DNA from 2 places in the Paenibacillus wuxiensis genome. Region 2 is predicted to be linked to the other one. Evidence: riboswitches for the same ligand, from Rfam matches in the RefSeq annotation. Region 2 holds a riboswitch; the other holds the start of a gene.

Region 1 (4,432 bases), on a different contig from region 2:
TGATGATGCGAGCCTGCTTCCGCAATATCATATTGCATTCATTGATCAATATCCGAAAGAGCCAAGTCTTAAAATAGGCATGATGATTTAGGTTGGTCAGTGCGCGATAAGCCTTGAGCACAGTCTCCTGCATCGCATCTGCACAATCCTCATCCCTTCTGACGATTGACCTGGCCATGTTGAACATTTGGGCTTCATGCTGCTTGATGAGTCGAATAAACGCTTCTTTGTTACCTTCCTTAGCCAATCTCACTTCTGTCTCTATATCGCTATGCAAGCCGTTTCTACTCCCTTCTTTACCCCATACACGCGAATCAAACTGTCAATTAGATGCACAAGATAGGCAAAAGGTTTCATTAAACGCAAAAAAACTGCCAAATGTTCACTTTCATGCATTTGGCAGTTTACTTAAGAACAGGAATCGCTTCCTGCTTCTATTTATTTTTCGGATTCCCTATGCTTCCAATATAGACGAGTCTCAGACACGACGACTCCAGACAAACCGAGCAGTGCAACTAAGTTCGGCAGCGCCATTAATCCATTTACAATATCAGCAAGCTTCCATATCATATCCAGCTTGATAAATGCCCCAAAGCCAATGATCGCAATGAACATAAGGCGGTACGGCAGAATCGATTTGACACCGAATAAATAAACCATGCACCGTTCGCCGTAATAGTTCCAGCCAAGAATCGTCGTGAATGCAAATAAAATCAAGCAAAACATAAGAATGAGGGAACCGTATGGCAGCGCAGCATCAAATGCTGCCTGTGTCATGGCCGCTCCTTCCATTGGGCCATTCCATACACCAGTTACAATCAATGTTAATCCTGTAAGCGAGCAGACGATGATCGTATCAATGAATGTTCCAGTCATTGATATGAGTCCTTGCTCAGCCGGCCATTTCACCTTCGCAGCCGCGGCCGCAATCGGTGCGCTTCCGAGACCTGATTCATTGGAGAATACACCTCTTGCAATTCCGTTGCGGATCGCCATCATAACCGTTGCTCCCAAGAAGCCGCCTCCTGCTGCTGTTACATTGAACGCGCCATGGAAAATCAACGACAGTGCGTGAGGTATCTGATCCGCAAATGCAATAAGCACCACAAAGCTTGCGATAAAATAGATAATAGCCATGACAGGGACGATTGTCGTCGTCACATGCGATATACTCTGAATCCCGCCAATTGTAACAAGTGCGGTCACGATAGTGACGATTGCCGCAGTGACTACTGCAGGCACTCCAAGGCTTGCTTCTGTAGATGTGACGATCGCATTAATTTGCGGAAATGTACCTATTCCAAGTAAGGCAACCAACACCCCGCTAATCGCGAAGAATACAGCAAGCGGCTTGAATTTCATGCCAAGCCCCTTCTCAATATAATACATTGGGCCACCTAGCACTTGTCCATTGTCATCAATGTTGCGATACTTGACAGCAAGCAATCCCTCCGCATATTTAGTAGCCATACCGAAGAATGCAGCAACCCACATCCAGAATAACGCACCGGGTCCACCCACCTTAATTGCAGTAGCAACCCCCACGATATTACCAGTTCCAATTGTCGCCGCCAGCGCAGTAGCTAATGCACCGAAGCTGGATACATCTCCTTCTCCCTCGTTCTTCGACTTGAATATTAACTTCAAGGCGAGCGGCAGGCGGAACAACTGTAGTCCACCCAAGCGGATCGTTAATAAGATTCCCGTTCCTACTAATAAGATAAGAAGCGGTGCTCCCCATACCATGCTGTTCAATTTGTCTAACCATTGTTCCATCATTGCCAAATCAGTTCCCCTCTTTGTGAATAATAAAAAGAGTCAAATCGAATGATTTGACCCTGGGGACATGTGTGCAGAATAAACAACCTGACGTAAGTGACATACCTAAATAAGATCATCATACCAATGACTTACGATTTTTCTACGCTTCTGCATCCCTGTCCTTTTACCTGAGAGTTTTAACGAATCCACGAGAATCAAATTCGTCTTGCCCCTTCGGTGCCCCAATCATGGAGTCTCTCCAGAGTCCTGTCCATTTACGGTCCTGCTTATACGTATTCGAGCTCAAGGTTCGATATGCCTAAGCGCCTGAGAGCTTACCCCTTCGGCTAGACGATTCGTCTATCTCCCGCAAACTTCATCCAGTTATAAAGTTGTAGGTAACATTATAGTAGACACACTATCATTGTGCAATGATCCATTGCATTGTAATTTATCCCATACCATCTATCACACATGTGCTTGGTGACTGTAATATAGGGATCTGGCCTCATTTAATAAATGAATGAGTTCACTCACATTCTGCACATTCGTATCGTAATTGGTAAAGCATGCACGCAGCGTTGGTACACCATGAATGGTAAATACGGATAGCCACACTTTCCCTGTGCTTAATACTTGTTGATGCACAAATTGAGCGAAGTCCTGGTCGTTTCGTGTCCATGCTTCTTGATCAAGAAAGCAAATGACAGGCAGCACGGTATCATTGGCAACTGTCCAGCCAGATCGCATTAATTCTTCTCGGAATAGCTTGCCCATTTCAACTTGATGTCGCAAGACAGCTCGATATCCTTCCCACCCCGCAGTAGCCAGGGATAAATACAGCTTCAATCCTATAAATCTCCGTGACCATTGAATAGAATGCGTATATGGATCAATCGTAGGCAGCTCCTCACCCTCCTTCGGCATATAATCTGCCGTTATACGGAAGGTTTCATGCAATATATGTGAATGACGTGTGAAGTACATGCCCGCCCCCATTGGAACGGACAGCCACTTATGAGCATCAAACGCGATTGAATCTGCTTGCTGGATACCATCTATATGGGAGGACAGCTCGGAATCCAATACGATTGCACCGCCATAAGCAGCATCCACATGAAGCCACATCTGTTCATGCTCCGCTATTGCTGCGATGTCCATTAAGGGATCAATTGCACCGGCTCCCGTCGTTCCCGCTGTAGCAATAATAAGAAATGGGGCAAAACCCTGCGCGCGGTCTATACGTATTTGTTCTGATAACGCATCTATATCCATTTGCAAGGAATCGTTCGTACGAATGGAGCGAATTGAATTCGTTCCAAGCCCACAGGATCGAGCCGCCTTCACCAATGAATGATGACTTTCTTCAGAAGCATACAGAATGGGTCGCTTCTCCAGAGCTGCTAATCCGTCTATTGCATACTTTGGAAAATGATAAGATAGGGCCGTTAAGACAGCCGTCAAATTAGCTTCCGCTCCCCCAGTCGTGAAGGTTCCATCAGCAACATCATGCGGGTAACCAAATTGAACGGCGAGCTCACGCAGTACGTAATTCTCAATCTCTACCGCGAGCGGCGCATGACTCCATGCAGCAAGCTGGGGGTTAAACGCTGCTGTTATCGTGTCTGCCATAATCCCCATAAAGTTCGGGCGGGGATTGTATAAGCCATAATATCCTGGGTGTGCTGTGTGCACTTGATATCGACGCAGTCCTTCTATAACATGCTGAACCGCAGTTTGAGGCTTGACAGGAGCAGCAAAGTCAATTTGCTCCGCATACTGCACGATTTCTGACGGGATTAATTCAGGGGCAACTACTACCTCGTCGGTGTATGATAGATACTGACTGATTTTCTCTAACGTATATGAGCCTAGCATATACTGTTCCTCAGTTGATAGATCCAAGATCGGATTCTGTCTAAGCATACAGATTCCAGCAACTCCCTTCCACTGTTCAATTCAAGAAAGATGTTCCAATTGAATAATAGCTTACCGACCAAGACGACAATTGAACAGGTACAGTTTATTAACCCGCTATGAGGTCAGGCCATTTCTCCCCCTATTATACATACCGTCCTTCCAGTTACATCGTATTTATAATATGAGCGCAAGATTTCGAAATCTCAACTCAAAAAAACCGCCCCTATTACCTAGAGGCGGTGCCTATTGCTTCCTTACTTTCTCATTTACTCAGGCAATCGGTATACGGCAAAAGGTTCACCATAACGATATCGACGGCTTATTTCATCCAACCGGTTCAACTGTTCTTCATTAAGTTCGACATTGACACTCGTTATATTATCCTCTAACTGCTCCACCTTCGTCGCTCCTACAATGACTGTCGATACACAAGGCTGGTGCATAAGCCAAGCTAATGACAACGAGCTTGGGCGGCAGCCGATATCCGCTGCCAATTCGCTCACCTGTTCACTTAACGCAAACCGTTCTTCATTGAAGAATTTGTAGAAATTCGGATCCGTATCTGCTCGTGAGCCAGCTGGCTTCTGATCGCCCACACGATATTTCCCTGTCAGAATTCCTCCTGCAAGCGGGTAATATGGAATGATTCCCACCCCTTGATCCTGACATAGCGGAACCAGTTCCAGTTCTGGCGTTCGATCAGCTAGTGAATAGCTGGTTTGCATGGACACATAACGATTCAGACCAAGCC
Region 2 (4,432 bases):
TTATACGAAACAAACTGCCACTCATTTTACTGCAAGGAGCGGTCGCGTAAAACCAGTGTGAGTGCGATGAAGCCGTGGGCGGACAGAAGCTGTAGCTACACAGAAATAATTAAATCAGGAGGGTTCTGTGCCAATGCCGAACACTCCTGAAAATGTTTTAGGCTGTGTAAAAACGCAAGTCAGTAAAATTTGTTGTAATATATTCAAACTGCAAACGGTAAATTGATTGACATTCGCCAGAAAATCGAAACGTTTTTGTAACCATCAGACTTAGAGGTTATTTTTCATAGACATTCTTCATACCAATCATCTTCAAGATTTTGAATAGTATCTTGTAAAAGTTCTGAAAATGTTGGAGCTATAAAATAAACAAAATCAGGGTCATGTACATAAAAGATAACTTGCCCAACTGTACCATGTTCTGTCGGGTCGAAGTCTAACATTAGATACAATGACCCTCCTACAACCTGTGCAAAAGGAAACCACTGCTTGTTAAATAAATATGGCTTAATACGAGAATCAAGCTTACTAATTTCTTCATCGCTGTAATATTCACTCATTAAATGATCGCGATCGCAGAAAAATTTCTTGGTATCTCTAATATCGTCTAAGGAAAGAAATGTAAATGGAATACAACTATCTTTATATGAAGTATACAAAAGATTAAGCGGATAGCCGCTGCCATCCTTAAGTTTATAAAACGCCTTAAAATCCGTTGGTAATGAAATACTAAAATCTCTTTCAAAATCGTCAAATTGTTTATCTGTTACTCCGGTTATCTTCTTGTACTCTTCAAAATACTCAATATCTTCGTCAACAACTTTCCCAGCTAATAAACCCTCTATTGTTTTACGTAATTCATCTATTAGGGACACCTTACTTACCTCCAAATATAACTATCCTTCGCAAGGAACCTATTATTCCACGAATACACCCAGTCTACTTTTACGATTCTACAAGTTGATGAAGAAACCCTTAGAACCTCAATCAGAGCTCAGTCTAGAACTTTATTTTCTTGTGACACATGGCAAATGAAAAAACCTGCTGCACCAGCATGATACCAGTTCAGCAGGTTCTTAGTTCTCAACCTATTGTTCCTTCAACTATTCATCTATCAGCTTCGTGTACTGCTCTGCATTCAGCAAGTGCTTCACAGCTTCCTCAACGCTGCCTTCTACTTCAACTTCTGCAATCCATCCATCTTCGTAGGGGCTGCTGTTCACAAGCTCTGGCGACGCTTCCAATCCATCATTGACCTTCGTAATTGTCCCGGATACCGGACAGTACAACTCAGATACGGTCTTCACCGATTCAATTGATCCCATGCTGTCCCCTGCGGACAAACTGGTTCCTACTGGCGGAAATTCAATGAATACGATGTCTCCCAGCTGGGATTGTGCATGATCTGTAATGCCAACCCGTACCGTATTGCCTTCTATGGCAACTACCCATTCATGCTCTTCACTATACAACAATCCATTCTTCACTTCGCTCATGTCAACGCCCCATTTCATTCATAATGTCATTCATCAGGCCGTCTATCCAATCGAGATCGTAAAAATGGACAGGAAGCGGCCTTGTCGCCTTGTTCTCTGTCCTCGGTACCTGAGAGTTCCCGTTCCTCCACAGCCACAACTGCGGTTGAACTTACCCCTTTGGCGGCATAGAAAATGCACTCTCCAGAGCTGCGTCAGAATGGCGGTTATGGAACCTGAGAGATTCATTGCCAATCGGCGGCTGGCAACTTGCTCCTTCGGTGTTGACAATCGCAATTGTCAAACTCTCCCGACCTTCCTCGTTCGCGAATTACGATTAAACTGGGTAATTATAACACCATTAGATTATTGCAAGATATGCATGATTGTCAATACGACAAGCTATGAAATCAGTTGTGAAGAAAATATCAATTGACAAAGTGTGGAAAGCTCAACTAATGTAGAGATGACAGCTGAAAATGGCGAATGATGGTAAAGGGAGAGACTGCTGAGACATAGCGGCGCCGAAGGAGTAAGCCTGAATAGGTGAATCTCTCAGGCAAAAGGACTTTTACCGGACGCACCTCTGGAGAGCACTGCTATTCATGAAAACGAATACAGTCACCCAAGGGGAAAGTCGATGGTAGACTCGCAAACAAACAATTTGTTTGCGACAATCGGCGACACTCTCAGGTACAAAGGACAGAGCGAGAGAATGAGAGGATGCGATGCATCCACTTTTCTTTCGGCTGTCCTTTTTATGTTCGTATACCGATAATTAGTCCAAATACGCGTATCGAGGTGAATTCATGAGTCAATTGAAGAGAACGCCAATATTTGATCAATACTCTGCTTATCCGGGTGCACGCTGCATTGACTTCGGCGGCTGGGAGCTCCCTGTTCAATTTATCGGCATTCAGCGAGAGCATGAAGCAGTTCGTACACATGCAGGTCTATTCGATGTCTCCCACATGGGTGAATTTATCGTAAGCGGCCCTGCCTCCCTGACATTTCTTCAACAGATGACAACAAATGATGTATCGCGGCTCGAGGATGGCAAAGCACAATATACGCTGATGTGCTACCCTGACGGAGGAGTTGTCGATGATATTCTCATTTATCAGATGAAGAGCGACCGTTACATGCTCGTCGTTAATGCCTCCAACATCGATAAAGACTACGCATGGCTGCAGAAGCACCTGATTCATGGCGTTACCTTGACCAATGTATCGAATCGCACAGCATTGCTTGCCCTTCAAGGGCCGAATGCCCAAGCTATTCTTGCTGCGGTAACTGAGGCACCTATTGATTCGCTCGCTCCATTCCATTTCCTATCGGATGCACAAGTCTGCGGCGTATCAACATTGCTGTCTCGCTCAGGCTATACCGGTGAAGATGGCTTCGAACTCTACTTGTCCGCAGAGGATGCAGCACACGTATGGAATGAGCTGATTCGCGCGGGCGAACCGTTCGGCTTGCTCCCAGCAGGGCTTGGTGCTAGAGACACCTTGCGCTTCGAGGCACGTCTGCCCCTCTATGGACAAGAAATTACAGCCGATATCTCGCCGCTTGAGGCAGGACTAGCACGATTCGTCAAGCTGGATAAGGGCGACTTCATCGGCCGTGTAGCATTAACGAAGCAGAAGACCGATGGACCGGCACGAAAGCTGGTCGGCATCGAGATGATCGACAAAGGCATTCCTCGCTCCCATTATCCAGTGCTTGCAGATGGGCGCGTGATCGGAGAAGTTACAACAGGAACACAGTCGCCGACATTAAAACGCAATCTAGGGCTGGCCTTGATTGAATCCGCATTCTCTGAATTGGATACAGAAATTCTTGTCGAAATTCGCGGCAAGCAGTTGAAAGCCCGCGTCGTCTCGACTCCATTTTATAAACGAATCCCGACCCCTGCCAAAGGAGCGAATCCATCATGAAGCATCGTTACATTCCAGTGACGGAACAAGATCAGGCTGACATGCTGCAGCAGATCGGCATCACTTCCATTGACGAGCTATTCCGCGATATCCCAGCCTCCATTCGTTACAATGGAGTACTGCCAATGTCTAAACCATTAGATGAAGCAGCCATGATGAAGCATATGAAGGAATTGGCCTCCCGCAATGCTAATAGTGAGAGCCATACCAGCTTCCTTGGTGCTGGCATATACGATCATCATATCCCTGTAGTCATCCAGCATCTAGTCTCTAGATCAGAGTTCTATACCGCCTATACACCCTATCAGCCTGAAATCAGTCAGGGTGAATTGCAAGCAATCTTTGAATTTCAATCCTATATATGCGAGTTGACTGGTATGGCTGTTGCCAATGCCAGCATGTATGATGGCGCTACTGCACTTGCAGAAGCTGGAGCACTGGCGGTTGGCGCAACGAAGCGCAAGCAGCTTGTCATCTCGAGCACTGTCCATCCAGAAGCGAGACAGATTGTTCGCACAATGGCTCGAGGACTTAATGTTGAAGTGGTCGAGATTGGATATCAAGACGGGGTGACTGACCTTGCTCAGCTGGAGCGTGCTGTCACGGACGAGACTGCTGCCGTACTGATTCAGTCCCCTAACTTCTTCGGATGCATTGAAGATGTGCGCGCCATTGAACCTATTGCACATGCAAATAAAGGTCTGCTCATCATGAGTACAAATCCACTGAGTCTTGCTATGTTGGAGAGTCCTGGCAAACTAGGTGTAGATGTATGTGTTGGAGATGCCCAGCCGCTTGGCATTGCAGCATCTTACGGCGGTCCTACATGCGGTTTCTTTGCCGTTGCAGAGCCCTATATGCGCCGCATCCCTGGCAGAATTGTCGGCTTGACCAAGGATCTGGATGGCAAGCGTGGATTTGTTCTTACACTCCAAGCGAGAGAACAGCATATCCGTCGTGAAAAGGCGACATCCAACATCTGCTCGAACCAAGCACTTCTTGCTCTTGCTGCTTCCGTCT

The links. Region 2 has a riboswitch for glycine ahead of gcvT (glycine cleavage system aminomethyltransferase GcvT). Riboswitches for the same ligand answer to the same signal wherever they lie in the genome.
Region 1: another riboswitch for glycine. It lies ahead of ABN764_RS06355 (alanine/glycine:cation symporter family protein); the one in region 2 lies ahead of gcvT (glycine cleavage system aminomethyltransferase GcvT).

The regions. Positions count from the first base shown of each region.
Region 1 covers NZ_JBEFZI010000002.1:677,015-681,446, forward strand. Annotated here, with positions in the region: gene ABN764_RS06350 (sigma-70 family RNA polymerase sigma factor) at 1-277, opposite strand, end outside; gene ABN764_RS06355 (alanine/glycine:cation symporter family protein) at 439-1,779, opposite strand; glycine riboswitch at 1,928-2,034, opposite strand; gene ABN764_RS06360 (pyridoxal phosphate-dependent decarboxylase family protein) at 2,230-3,687, opposite strand; gene ABN764_RS06365 (aldo/keto reductase) at 3,948-4,432, opposite strand, start outside.
Region 2 covers NZ_JBEFZI010000006.1:134,883-139,314, forward strand. Annotated here, with positions in the region: gene ABN764_RS14760 (SMI1/KNR4 family protein) at 285-875, opposite strand; gene gcvH (glycine cleavage system protein GcvH) at 1,104-1,496, opposite strand; glycine riboswitch at 1,690-1,798, opposite strand; glycine riboswitch at 1,962-2,056, shown strand; glycine riboswitch at 2,060-2,183, shown strand; gene gcvT (glycine cleavage system aminomethyltransferase GcvT) at 2,285-3,412, shown strand; gene gcvPA (aminomethyl-transferring glycine dehydrogenase subunit GcvPA) at 3,409-4,432, shown strand, end outside.